2 linked regions of the Catalinimonas alkaloidigena genome follow. The protein of the gene in region 1 interacts with the protein of each later gene in a pairwise test. Links are inferred from orthologs where the notes say so. Each region holds a gene or a part of one and is shown in the gene's direction. Other genes may lie near its edges.

Region 1 (8,570 bases):
CGTGTGATTGCTTTTGACAGAAACTATTCCCTTGAGCTCTGCGGAGGTACACATGTGCCCTCTACTGGAAATATAGGCTTGTTTAAGATTGTATCAGAAAGCTCTATATCAGCCGGTGTAAGGAGGCTTGAAGCAATATCCGCTGATGCCGCTGAGGCTTATGTATATGAGCAGGAAGATTTGATGAAAGAAATCAAAGAAACCCTGAAAAACCCTGCTAATCTTAAAAAGGCGGTTGAAACGCTGGTAAATGAACGCAACCAGTTACAGAAAGAGATAGAAAGCTTACAGCAAAAAGAAGCATTAAACGCTAAGGACAGCATTATCAATAAGGCTTACCAGCTTGGCGAGATAAAAGTGATTGTGGATAAAGTATCTTTACCTAATGCGGATATGCTCAAAAAGCTAAGCTTTGATATTAAGAATCAACTGAGTAATCTAATCCTCGTATTGGCTGCTGATGTTGATGGCAAGCCTCAGATCGCTATGTCTATTGATGAATCGCTTATTAAAGCGCACAATTTACATGCAGGAAATATGGTGCGGGAGCTAGCTAAGAATATCAAAGGGGGCGGCGGTGGTCAACCTTTCTTCGCAACAGCCGGGGGAAAAGATGTCAGTGGATTAGATAATGTACTGACGGAAGCTAAAAAAATGATTGAGGAAAAAATAAATAAACTTTAAGTAAACAATTTGATTGGTGAGCCAGCAGAGGAATTTACGGGTATGCTGGCTTATTAGTCCTTTTACGGTATACGAGATGTAGTGCTTTGAGCAGACTTTGCTGCTTTTCATTTTATTCTTCGTTGAAATCAATCTTATCTACCAGGTAGGCTCCTCCTATCTGCTTGATCAACATAAAAACTCTAAACTCACCCCGGTCGTAAGTGTAGGTGCCTACTGTATATTTCAAACCTTCTTTTGAAGAACCCTGATGCACATAACGAAAGCCTTGAGGGGGGTATTTATTGAAAAAATCTTTGAGAACAAACTCTGCCTGGTTACGACTATAACTTGCCTTCTCTCCATTTACACTGATCTCTACAGTATTATTGAGGTATTTGCTCAGTTCTCTTGAGCTCCCTGTTTTTAAAGCATCCCTTACGTTATTGATCACTTCGTTCTGGGCATTAGAAAGTACGCTTCCTAACATCAGCCAGCATACTAAAGTAATCGCAAACGTCCTAATGATCTTTACATTCATAAACTTACTGCAAAATTTACAGTTTTGGTTACCAAAACTGTGCCAACGACCGGACTATTGGAAAGATTCAAATCTATCATCTATAAAACTTACTTTACCGCTCTATAGCTCAACAGGATCCCCCTGTTAGCTATGGACAGCCTATGCGAACTGCATCATGTTAAAGATATCCACAAATTTAAACATACTGTAAAATCAGTAAAGACAAGTTACTCTTGTCTGGTAATTTAGCAATATAGAAAAAAAACACTCACTTATTTTTCATAATTCGTCAAATTACAGCTTTCCTTACTTAAATTTCCTTAACACCTACTCATACCATAATATTGGTAGTTTTCTTTCAAACTGTATCTTTGGATTTATAGTATTTCCTATTTAAAGCTGATTCGTTTACTTAAAACATGAGTGCCGGTAATATGATCCGAAAAATTGGGCTAAAAAAAATAAAGTTAGGCCGTATCACTCTTGGTTTATCATTACTTTTATTTAGTGTACTCATAGGCATGGTAGGCTTCATCACGCTTGAAGGATATTCAATGCTGGAAGCCTTCTATATGGCCATTATCACTTTATCTACAGTAGGTTTTACAGAAGTCCAGACCCTCTCAGACAATGGGCGTCTGTTTACCAGCTTTTATATCATATTTAACCTGGGAATATTTGCTTATGCCATTAGTATTATCACTACCTATATTGTAGAAGGTGAATTCAAAGACATTTTTCATCAATACATGATTAGTAAACGGGTTCAACGTATGCAGAATCATATCATCGTTTGTGGATTTGGCCGAAATGGTACCAAAACCTGTGCTGAGCTATTGAAAAGTCAGCGCTCATTTATTCTCATTGAAAAAGATGTGGATCTGGTAGACAGCTTTCCTTCCAATAATAATTTTGAATATATCATCGGTGATGCTACCAGTGACGAAATACTGCTCACTGCCGGTATAGAGCGGGCAGGGGCAATCATTACCACGCTACCCCGCGATGCCGACAATGTATTCATCACATTAACAGCCCGTGAACTTAACCCCAAAGTAAAGATCATTTCTAGGGCCACCGAAGAAAGAGCTTCTAAAAAACTGTACCGGGCTGGTGCTAACCAGGTGGTGATGCCGGACGCTATAGGAGGTATACACATGGCACAGCTCATTACCAAACCTGAAGTAATAGAATTCCTGAACCTGCTCACCGGAGTAAGTAGTGAGCATTTGAAGCTAGAGGATTTTTCTTACAATGAACTCAAAGACGAATTTAAAGACAAAACCATCATGGACCTTGATATCCGTAGAAGGACTGGCGCAACGGTTATTGGTTTCAAAAGCCAACGCCATGGCTTCACCATTACCCCTCCCGGAGATTTGAAAATCACCGAAGGTGATACGATGATCATCATTGGCAACGCACAAAACATTTCTGCCTTCAAGAAAACTTATGGCTGATTTTTGAACAATGATACCAAAAAGCTAATGGCAGCAGTCAGCTGCTGTTTTGCTTTTTTTCTTAAGCTGGTTTTGCCCGTCCATGACTTCAATTTTTACAGCACGCTTTGATTTCTACATTGACAAAACGCTAAAAAAGTAGGGTTTAGGTCTAAACTACATGACCTGCTTTTTTCAGACTGACAATAGCTTATAAAAGCTTGTCCGTACTTGTTATTCTGTACATAGCGGTGAATACTGAGCTTTTGAATTGTAGGTAAATCAAGTAGATTTGTAATACTTCAAAAATGCCCTTATGACTGCCGAGGAAGCCAAAATAAAGATAGAAGAGCTAACTAAAAAAGTTAATTATTATAATCATCAGTATTATCAGGAAAGCGCTTCTGAAATCTCTGATTATGAGTTTGATCAACTACTGGAGGAATTGATTACACTGGAAAATGAATTTCCTCAGTATCGCTACCCAGACTCGCCCTCCCAGCGAGTGGGAGGTACCATCACTAAAGATTTTGAGACCGTCGTTCATGACTACCCCATGCTCTCCCTGGGCAATACCTATAGCCGTGAAGAACTCGTTGAATTTGACAAAAGAGTGGCTAAGGGCTTAAATAACCAGCCTTACGAGTACTTTTGCGAACTTAAATTTGATGGCGTAGCCATTAGTCTGCTCTATGAAAATGGCTATCTGGTACGTGCCGCTACTCGTGGTGATGGTATCCGTGGAGATGATATTACTTATAATGCCAGAACTATCCGCACTATTCCTCTCAGCATTAAATCTGATGACTTACCCTCTCGCTTTGAAGTAAGAGGAGAAGCTTTTATGCCTCGTACTATATTTAACAAGCTGAACAGGCTTAGGGAAGAGGAAGGAGACGCCCTCATGGCTAACCCCAGAAATGCAGCTTCCGGTAGCCTCAAAATGCAGGACTCTGCCCTGGTGGCGCAACGCCAGTTGGATTGTTATCTCTACACACTGGTAGGCGATGACTTACCGGTTGCTACCCATGCTGAGGCGATTCAGAAGTTAGAAAGCTGGAACTTCCACATTTCTGATACTTACCGACGTTGCGAAAATATTGACGAGGTCTTCAAATACATTAATGAATGGGAAAAGAAACGCCTGGAACTTCCCGTAGATACTGACGGAATTGTAGTTAAGGTAAACAATCATGATCAACAAAGAGTACTAGGCAGTACTGCCAAAAGTCCTCGTTGGGCCATTGCTTACAAGTACAAAGCACAGAGCGCATCCACCGTATTATTGGACATTGATTACCAGGTAGGTCGTACCGGGGCCATTACACCTGTTGCTCACCTTGCTCCTGTCAAATTGGCTGGCACTACCGTAAAAAGAGCTTCTCTCCACAATGCTAACGAGATTGCGCGTCTGGACCTAAGGGTTGGTGACACAGTATTCGTAGAGAAAGGGGGTGAGATTATTCCTAAAGTAACGGGTGTAGATGTGAGCAAACGGCCACGCAACAGTCAGGCTGTACAATATGTAGAAAATTGCCCTGCCTGTGATACCCTTCTTATACGCAAAGAAGGAGAAGCGCAGCACTTTTGTCCCAATATCAAGGGATGCCCTCCACAGATTAAAGGCAGACTTGAACATTTCATCCAGCGGAAGGCCATGGACATTGATAGTATGGGTAAAGAGACGGTAGCCTTGCTTTATGAGAAAGGCCTCGTGCTTACACCCGCTGACTTGTATAGTCTAAGCTATGATGATGTATTTGAGCTGGAGGGCTTCAAAGATCTCTCTACCCAAAATTTGCTGAAAGGTATAGAAGATTCCAAAAAAGTGCCCTTTGAAAATGTTCTTTTTGCTTTAGGTATCCGTTATGTAGGTAAGACGGTAGCCGAAAAACTTGCTCGCCACTTTGGCAATATTACCAAACTGGAAAACGCCAGTTTTGATGAACTGGTGAACGTCCCTGAAATAGGCGAAAGAATTGCACAGAGCATCATCGACTTTTTTAAAGATCAGGATAATCGTGATATTGTAGATGAGTTAAAAGAGACAGGCTTACAATTTGAGATCTTAGAAGAAGAGGAGCAGAGGGAAAGTAATACATTAGCGGGAAAATCTTTTGTAGTATCCGGTGTATTTCAATCTTTTAGCAGAGAAGAGATCAAAGAGAAAGTACGGATTAATGGAGGACAAATCGTATCGGCAGTTTCGGGAAAAGTGGATTATTTATTGGCAGGAGAGAATATGGGGCCTGCCAAGCGTAAAAAGGCAGAAAATTTGAACATTTCAATTATTTCTGAACAAGATTTCTTAAATATGCTTAACACCCAAAAATTGTAGTGTGCTATGTTCATGTTCATCACCAGAAAAATCATCAAATTTCAGCTTCCCGGACTCTTGAAAAAGGCTCAGGCTAAGCACAAAACCGTTAACTACGACAAAGCTCAGAAAGTGGGCATACTGGTTACGTTTCATGATCATGAAAAGCAACACGCAATAGATGAGTTTATAGACCATCTGGTAGCTGATAAAAAGGAAGTACAGGTACTTTGTTATGATAAGCGTCGTGCCCGAAATAAGATTTTTGGTTATCTGCAATTTACCGATAAGAACATAACTTTGATGGGTAAATTTAAAGATGAGCATGTAATAGACTTTATCAATAATGATTTCGACTATCTATTTCACCTTGACCTGGAATCTAACGAAGTATTAGATAAAATTTTAGCTTTAAGCCATGCTAAATGTCGGATTGGAAATGATATGGAAGAACATCGGGCCTTTTATGAACTGATGATCAAGTCTGATACTTTAACCCAGCTATGCAATCTTATGCAGTACTACGTTAAGATTGTAAATGTAAAGGAAGAGCAGGTCTGAAAAATCGATAGCCGTTTTTCCTGAAGCTAGCAGAAGAAAAGCCAGTACTACTAACTATTTTATATTTTTTCTAATGCCTGGTCCGCCCCACAAAATAAAAAAGGCAGCTCAAAACTGAACTGCCTTATGTCTTTAAAATCAGTGTAAGTGATTCTAAGCTTTGTTTTTAATATCCTGTACCTCGATTCTAATTTCTTGCGCCAAATTTTTCAGTTCCTGCATCCCCTTTCTTACGCGGGTACCTGCGGCCTGATTTTCTTTGTCGTAAAACTTCTCGAAGTCTCCTTCTAGGGACATTACTAAATCTCTAAGTTGATCAAATCTTTTCATAGTTAAGTCTGGTTGTATGAAAAATGTTGTTTAGGCGGCAATATAGCTAATATGCTATACAATGAGCAAAAAAATCTACCAATAATTAAGATTTATTGGAAAGCTGCCGCCAGCTCACCTTTTTTGTAAACGCCGGATTCCAATTTATGTTTTACTGCTTCAAATGCTTTTATGGTTACTTCCACATCTTCTACTGTATGTGCGGAGGTAGGAATCAAGCGCAACATTATCACATCTTTAGGTACTACCGGGTAAATCACCACGGAGCAGAAAATAGCGAAATTTTCTCTTAGGTCATATGCCAATGCGGCAGCCTCTCCTACTCCACCACTCAGAATTACCGGGGTAACAGGAGTCTGCGTAGTTCCAATATTAAAACCACGTTCTTTTAGGCCATTTTGTAATGCATTGACGACTGTCCAAAGGTTTTCACGCAATTCCGGCATAGTCTTAAGCATTTCAAGACGCTTGAGGCCACCTTCTACCAGTACCATAGGCAATGACTTAGCAAATATCTGCGAACGTGTATTATAGCGCAAATAACGAATTACCTGCTCGTCGCCAGCTACAAAAGCACCAATGCTAGCCATAGCTTTTGCGAAGGTAGAGAAGTATAAGTCTATACCCTCCTGTACACCTTGCTCTTCTCCAGCTCCTGAGCCGTTGGGGCCCATCGTGCCGAACCCATGAGCATCATCTACCAAAAGGCGGAACTCATATTTTTCTTTCAGGTCTACAATTTCTTTCAGGGCTCCCATATTTCCCGACATACCGAATACACCTTCGGTAATCACGAGAATACCCCCACCGGTTTCCTTGGCAAGCTTAGTAGCACGCGCTAGTTGCTTTTCAAGGTTTTTGATATCGTTGTTAGGGTATACAAAGCGTTTACCCATGTGTAACCTCACTCCATCAATAATACAGGCATGAGATTCCGCATCATACACAATAATGTCTTTACGGTCTACCAAAGCATCTATAATAGATAAAATACCCTGATATCCATAATTGAGCAACATAGCACTTTCTTTCTTCACAAAAGTGGCCAGATTCCTCTCTAACTCATCATGTTTTTCTGTGTTTCCCGACATGATTCTGGCTCCCATCGGGTAGGCCATTCCCCACTTTTCAGCGGCTTCTCTGTCGACTTTTCTAACTTCGGGGTGGTTGGCTAGTCCTAGGTAACTGTTAAGACTCCAGGTCAAGACTTCGCGACCTCTGAACTTCATGTGGGGCGCAATATCCCCCTCTAATTTGGGGAACATAAAATAGCCCTCTTCTACTCCTGCATGTCTGCCCAAAGGCCCCATGTCAACCGTAAATTTCTTGAATAAATCCACGTTTGCTCAGTTATGTGTAAACAAAATTTTACTAGATTATCGGGCAAAGTTAACATTATAAAATTCCTCCACAATGAATCATATCATTAATTTTGAGCGTACGCTTAGCTGATTTTAAACGAAACGCATCATTTGTTAATAATAAATCAATAAATTATTAGAATACTCCTTTTTTATGCCTGAAATTAAAAAACTACTTGTAGCCAATCGGGGCGAGATTGCTTTAAGAATTATGCGTACTGCACGGGAAGAAGGGATTCCTACGGTAGCTATTTTTAGCGAAGCTGACCAGCACTCTCCTCACGTTCTCTATGCTGATGAAGCCGTCTGTGTAGGTCCTCCACAGTCTTCTCAATCTTATCTGAAAATAGACAACATCATTGATGCCTGTAAGCAGACTGGTGCCAATGCTATTCATCCTGGCTATGGTTTTCTCTCAGAGAATGCTGCTTTTGCCCAGCGTGTCGCGGATGAAGATCTTATCTTTGTAGGCCCTACACCCTATGCTATTGAGACGATGGGCAGCAAACTCGCTGCCAAAGCAGCAGTAAAAAAGTATGGCGTTCCCCTTGTTCCGGGTACTGACCAACCCGTTACTGATATCGATGAAGCTAAAGCTGCCGCTAAAGAAATAGGCTACCCTATTTTGATCAAAGCCAGTGCGGGCGGTGGTGGAAAAGGGATGCGCATCGTTGAAAAAGAAAAGGATTTTGAAGAGCAAATGGAAAGGGCTGTCAGTGAAGCTACTTCCGCTTTTGGAGATGGCTCTGTGTTTATTGAGAAGTTTATTGTAGGCCCAAAACATATTGAAATCCAGATACTTGGTGACCAGCATGGAAACATTCTTCACCTTTTTGAAAGAGAGTGCTCTATCCAAAGACGTTACCAAAAAGTAATAGAAGAAGCACCCTCTCCTATCATGACAGAAAGTGTACGCCAAGCTATGGGTAAAGCCGCGATTGGCGTAGCCAAAGCCTGTGATTATGTGGGTGCCGGTACTGTCGAGTTTGTCATGGGACAAGACATGCAGTTCTATTTTCTGGAGATGAACACCCGCCTTCAGGTGGAACATCCGGTTACCGAAATGATCAGTGGGATTGACCTGGTCAAACAACAGTTACTGATTGCCCAGGGAAAGGCTATCTCTTACCGGCAGGAAGATTTATCCATCAATGGCCATGCCATTGAAATAAGAGTGTATGCGGAAGACCCTGCCAATAACTTTTTACCTGATACAGGAAAACTACAAACTTACCGCCGCCCCCAGGGCCCAGGCATCCGGGTAGATGATGGGTTTGAGGAAGGCATGCAAATTCCTGTGTACTATGATCCGATGATCGCTAAGCTCATCGTCCATGCGGAAGATCGTGACACAGCTATCCGCAGAATGCTCAGGG
Region 2 (6,105 bases), 3.1 Mb from region 1 along the record:
CAGATTACCTGGGCGAAGATCACGATTTAGCAGTTTTGCGAACTTATGCGGAAAGTATGAACTTAGAAAACAAAGACGAAGAAGCGGCACTTTTTTCTATCATGAGCGAAAAACGAAAAAAACTCCAATCATTAGCCAAACCACTGGGTAAGAAAATTCTCTCTGAATCACCCGAACAATTTGTAGCACGTCTTTCTGATTACTGGAAACAAAAACACAAAGAAATTACAATTGACTGACAAGATGTTTAATCGTGTAAATTGATTGTTTTTTTGAATGCGGGTGCACATTCTTAGCGAATTATTCTAATTTTGTCGGACTTATCATATAAAGTAAATAACCGTAGTAATGGCTGAATACGATTTTCGTGAGATTGAAAAAAAGTGGCAGAAATACTGGAAAGAAAAAGAGATTTACAAAGTTAATGTAGATACCAGCAAGCCTAAATATTATGTGCTGGATATGTTCCCCTACCCTTCTGGAGCAGGTTTACATGTTGGTCATCCTCTAGGCTATATTGCTTCTGATATAGTATCTCGCTATAAGCGCCTGAAAGGCTACAATGTACTTCACCCGATGGGCTTTGATGCTTTTGGACTTCCTGCTGAGCAATATGCCATACAGACCGGTCAGCATCCTGCTATTACTACAGAAAACAATATCAAACGCTATAAAGAGCAGCTTGATAATATAGGCTTTTCTTTTGACTGGGATAAAGAAGTGCAAACCTGTGATCCGGCATACTATAAGTGGACGCAGTGGATTTTTCTTCAGCTTTTTCACAGCTGGTACAATCAGGAAACAGACAGGGCAGAACCTATTGAAGAACTCCTTAGCAGATTTGAGAAAGAAGGTAACCAAAACGTAAGCGCGGCTTGTGATGAAGATACTCCTACTTTTAATGCTGAGGAATGGCAGCAGATGGATGAGCAGAAACAGCAATTAATTTTACTGAACTACCGCCTCACTTATGTGTCAGACACTGTGGTAAACTGGTGTCCTGAACTGGGTACTGTATTGGCTAATGATGAGGTAAAAGACGGATTTTCAGAACGTGGGGGGTATCCTGTTGAGCGACGTAAGATGCGTCAGTGGATGATGCGCATCACCGCTTATGCGGATCGCTTATTAGCTGGACTGGAGACTATACAGTGGTCAGACTCACTCAAAGAAATGCAGCGTAACTGGATAGGGAAATCTTTTGGGTGTGAACTGGACTTTAAAGTAAAAGATAGTGATATCGTCCTTACCGCTTTCACAACACGCTCTGACACTATTTATGGCGTGACCTATGTTACCCTTGCCCCAGAACATGAGTTAATTGAACAACTGACTACCAAAGAACACAAAGCTGAAGTAGAAGCTTATGTAGAAATCGCCAAAAACAGATCTGAAAGAGATCGTATGGCAGATGTCAAAACCGTTTCAGGAGTATTCACCGGCAGTTATGTCATCAATCCTATCAATGGAGAAGAAATACAGCTTTGGGTTGCAGATTACGTACTAGCCGGTTACGGCACTGGGGTTGTCATGGCAGTACCCTCTTCTGATGATCGTGATTTTCGTTTTGCCAAGCATTTTGACCTTCCCATCATTCCGGTGATTGAAGGCACAGAGGATATGGAAGATCCAACCGAAAAGAAGCATGGAAAAATGATCAATTCAGGCTTTTTAAATGGTATGGAATCTACGGAAGCAATCAAAGCGGTGAATGAGAAGGCTGAAAAGTCGGGAGTCGGTAAACCTAAGGTTAACTACCGGATGCGCGATGCGGTTTTCAGTCGTCAGCGCTATTGGGGTGAACCGGTGCCTATGTATTTTAATAATGGTGTCCCCCACCCTTTGAGTAGTGATGAGCTTCCTTTAACCCTTCCTTCAGTAGATGAATACAAGCCTACCCCTACCGGAGAACCACCTCTGGGAAGAGCAGCAGACTGGAAATATGATGGTCAATATGAATATGAGCTTACAACTATGCCGGGCTGGGCCGGTTCCAGTTGGTACCATTTCCGCTATATGGATCCGCATAACAAAGAGGAAATCGTAAGCAAGACCAAGCAGAGTTACTGGGAAAATGTGGATTTGTATATAGGGGGTACAGAACACGCTACCGGCCACCTGCTTTATTCTCGCTTCTGGACAAAATTTCTTTATGACAGAGGCTATGTAACTGTGGATGAGCCCTATAAAAAGCTGGTAAATCAGGGCATGATTCAGGGAGTATCCAATTTTGTTTATAGACTTAGCGGTGAAAATAAATACGTTTCTTACAATCTGAGAAAAGACTATAACACCTCAGCCATATATGTTGATGTCAACATTGTATATGACGGCAAACTAGATATTGAGGCCTTTAAAAAGTGGCGTCCTGATGCACAGAATGCTGAGTTTATTCTTGAAGATGGAGCATATGTGTGCGGTAGTGAGGTTGAAAAGATGTCAAAATCCAAGTTCAATGTCGTTAATCCTGATGATGTCATTGAGCAGTATGGAGCAGATACTTTGAGAATGTACGAAATGTTCCTGGGACCTTTGGAGCAATCCAAACCCTGGAATACCAATGGAATAGACGGCGTATTTAAATTTCTTCGCAAACTCTGGCGTCTGTTCTATGATGATGCCAATAATTTACTGGTCAAAGATGAAAAAGCTACTGAAGCTGAACTGAAGATACTTCACAAGACGATAAAAAAAGTGCAGGATGATATAGAAACCCTTTCATTCAACACCTCAGTAAGTAGCTTTATGATCTGTGTCAATGAGCTAAGTAGCCTTAAGTGTTATAAAAGAGAAGTGTTGGATAAGCTGGTTCTCATTATTTCTCCATTTGCTCCCCACATTGCTGAGGAGCTGTGGCGTAGTTTGGGCAATGAACATAGTGTAACCCATGAAAGCTTCCCTCAGTTTGAAGAAAAGTACCTTATTGAAGCATCTCATGAGTATCCTATATCAGTGAATGGAAAAGTACGTGCCAAGATGAAATTTGCACTTGACATGCCTAAAGAAGATATTGAGAAAGAGGTGCTTGCTGCAGAGCAGATTCAAAAGTGGACCCAGGGAAAGGCCCCTAAAAGGGTAATTATAGTGCCGAAGAAAATAGTCAATATTGTAGTATAAAGGCAATATTCCTACCATAACAAAGCGCTTTTCTATGAGCGCTTTTTTTATTTGCTTACCGCACTGCTTAATTGTGGATCAGCTAATTTTAGGGAATCTTCCTCATATTGAGGTACAGTCAATACACTGTCAGGGGGAAACATGGGATCATAAATGGTTATCATCTCAATGGTCTTCAGTTCACCTTTCTTTTGACGATAAGAGACATCTTCCATTATTCCAAAACGATTTTTTGCAGTCACGTACTCCCTGGGAAGAGAATCAGTGCCTAATACTGAAAAGGTGATGTCACGAATACTATCATTAAGTATGAAACTACTCTGAAAAGCAGGACATATCATTCCGCGATTACAAGCAGATGAAATCAAACTAATGATGATAATGTACTTTATGGTTGAGCCGAATATTTTCATCAGCAATATTAAAAGGTACCTGGGCCTTACTGGCAATATTTGTATACCTTGAATACAGCACAAATATTCAGCAAATACATTGTACATTACCTTTTTTATTTATGAATTTTATTACACACAGTTGATTTAGTTACAAAACGATAAGTTATTATTTCTATCAAATTTATAAGTATTCTAAGATATCACCTTTTTTGTATCCAGGATATGCTTAAAGTTTTAAACTAAGAAAATGAACATAATCAATTCGTTTCCAGAACTTTGTACTTGCTTATTTATTTCGTGATATAATGTTTTTCTATATTTTTTAAATATCACTATTTATCAAATTTTGGAATACAGACATCAAGTCATCTTTTGAGCGATTACTAATAAATATTAATTAATCCATAACAATTTATATTTATTTCTAGTCCCTGCTCACTGAATTAGGTTGATTTTTCACAAAAAAGTGAATCAGTAAAAAGGTGCTTATCTTATGCGGTAGGCGTGAGATAAGAAGCCTGATGTAAACATTGATGCATAACCTTATCAGGTTTTCAGAGTTGTGGTACAAATAACAAAAACAAATAGCCTTGAAAGAGTTTGCTGCACTTTTCACTGCATTAGATCAGACAAATAAGACAAATAATAAAATAGCCCTCCTTAAACAGTACTTCCAGGAAGCATCTGACAAAGATAAACTTTGGACCATAGCACTTTTTACGCATAAACGACCCAAAAAACAGGTAAGAACTTCACTGTTAAAGGAATGGACTACTGAGTTTGCGGAAATACCCTATTGGTTATTTGAAGAATCATATGCTAATGTAGGTGACCTTGCGGAGACTATGGCATTGTTATTACCTGAAGCCCAGGAGCAGCAAGATGAAGGTCTGTCTTACTGGATTGCATTTTTGCAGAATTTGGAAGACCTAAGTGACCAAGAAAAAAAAGAACAGATCACCACTGCCTGGAAAAAAATGACCAGCGCTGAAAAATTTGTTTTTAACAAACTTATGACCAGCGGATTTCGAATAGGCGTTTCACAAAATAATGTGATCCGAGCTATTGCTGAAGTAGAAAACATTGATAAAACCATAGTAGCGCATCGTTTGATGGGTAATTGGAATCCTAATACTACGAGCTATCAAAAGTTAATAGTTGAAGAAAATAAAGAGGATTTACTTTCCCGACCTTATCCATTCTTTTTAGCACATGCCCTGGATACAAAAGATTTTGAAGAACTGGAAAGTATTGACGACTGGCAAATAGAATGGAAATGGGATGGCATACGAGCGCAATGTATAGTGAGAAACGGAAAATTATTTATCTGGTCAAGAGGTGAGGAATTACTGACCGAAAAATTTCCTGAACTGCATCCCTTGCAAGAATTTCTGCCCGACGGCACTGTCATTGATGGAGAAATACTACCTTATAAAAACGGAGAACTTTTAAATTTTGCTGCATTACAGACACGCATTAGCAGAAAAAACATAAGCAAATCTATACTCAAAAACGCTCCTGTCGTCATCAGAGCCTATGATGTTTTGGAGTGGGAAGGTCAGGATATACGTAATGTTCCCTTATCAGAAAGACGTAATATTTTAGAAAGCCTTCATGCCAATATCAGTAATACGCTAAATGTGTTTCAACTCTCTACCATAGTAGAAACCACCAGCAAAGCTCAGCTGATATCTCTCAGAGAACAATCCAGGGAATACTTTGCCGAAGGCTTTATGCTCAAACGTAAACAATCCGAATATCAGGTGGGGCGCAAAAAAGGAGATTGGTGGAAGTGGAAAGTTGACCCTCTTACCATTGATGGCGTACTGATAAACGCGCAGCGGGGCTCAGGACGCAGGGCGGGTTTGTACACTGATTATACTTTTGCAGTATGGGACTTTTCACAAGATGAAGCCACCTTAGTTCCATTTACTAAAGCTTATTCCGGCCTTACGGATGCTGAATTTCGGCAAGTGGATAATTTTATTAAAAAAAATACGAAAGAGCGGTTTGGGCCCGTACGTTCAGTAAAACCGGAACTGGTATTTGAAATCGCATTTGAAGGCATTCAACAGTCTAACAGACATAAATCAGGTGTAGCCTTAAGGTTCCCCAGAATGTTGCGATGGAGACATGATAAAAAAGCAGAAGACGCAAATTCTTTGGAAGAGTTAAACGCATTATTAAATGTTTATCAGGTTAAACGCATTTAAACGTATGTAAAAAAAGAGGAGAGAGCTAACTTTGCCAGATGAATTGGCAAAAGGTTTTTGGAAGCGTTCCTGATTTTAGGATAAATCGGCGCAAGAAGCATAATCTGGTAGATATTTTAGTCATAGCCTTATGTGCGATAGTAAGTGGAGCAGATGATTTTGAAGAGATAGAAGCCTATGGTAAACGAAAGGAGGTATTCTTGAGAGGATTTTTAGAGCTACCGAATGGTATTCCCTCTCATGACACTTTTAATCGCGTGTTCAAATATATGGACAAATCAGCTTTTGGAGGTTGCCTGTATCGTTGGTCTAAGGAGTTATTAGGGTTTATCAAAAGTAGTATTGTCCAAATCAACGTGGATGGTAAGGTGCTTTGCGGT

What was found. Proteins that work in one complex are often made in the same cells at the same time.
Region 2: the proteins of ligA (region 1) and leuS interact in binary tests that used the Escherichia coli proteins (3 or more experiments, as listed by UniProt). The link is inferred for Catalinimonas alkaloidigena from one-to-one orthologs.

Annotation. Positions count from the first base shown.
Region 1 is NZ_JAQFIL010000001.1:5,758,483-5,767,052, forward strand. What follows is about bases 2,460-5,452. They hold ligA (NAD-dependent DNA ligase LigA), read left to right. Parts: upstream 2,460-2,941; coding sequence 2,942-4,963; downstream 4,964-5,452. Other genes in these bases: OKW21_RS23415 (potassium channel family protein), read left to right, coding at 2,460-2,646; OKW21_RS23425 (DUF6913 domain-containing protein), read left to right, coding at 4,970-5,452. Also shown: alaS (alanine--tRNA ligase), read left to right, coding at 1-684; OKW21_RS23410 (DUF4783 domain-containing protein), read right to left, coding at 797-1,204; more of OKW21_RS23415, read left to right, coding at 1,606-2,459; more of OKW21_RS23425, read left to right, coding at 5,453-5,503; OKW21_RS23430 (histone H1), read right to left, coding at 5,657-5,833; OKW21_RS23435 (aminotransferase class I/II-fold pyridoxal phosphate-dependent enzyme), read right to left, coding at 5,926-7,173; accC (acetyl-CoA carboxylase biotin carboxylase subunit), read left to right, coding at 7,349-8,570. UniProt on the Escherichia coli protein: DNA ligase that catalyzes the formation of phosphodiester linkages between 5'-phosphoryl and 3'-hydroxyl groups in double-stranded DNA using NAD as a coenzyme and as the energy source for the reaction.
Region 2 is NZ_JAQFIL010000001.1:2,706,486-2,712,590, reverse strand. Bases 1-3,317 are described here. They hold leuS (leucine--tRNA ligase), read left to right. Parts: upstream 1-348; coding sequence 349-3,117; downstream 3,118-3,317. Other genes in these bases: OKW21_RS11085 (hypothetical protein), read right to left, coding at 3,165-3,317; OKW21_RS11095 (CHAD domain-containing protein), read left to right, coding at 1-239. Also shown: more of OKW21_RS11085, read right to left, coding at 3,318-3,530; OKW21_RS11080 (ATP-dependent DNA ligase), read left to right, coding at 4,103-5,725; OKW21_RS11075 (ISAs1 family transposase), read left to right, coding at 5,764-6,105.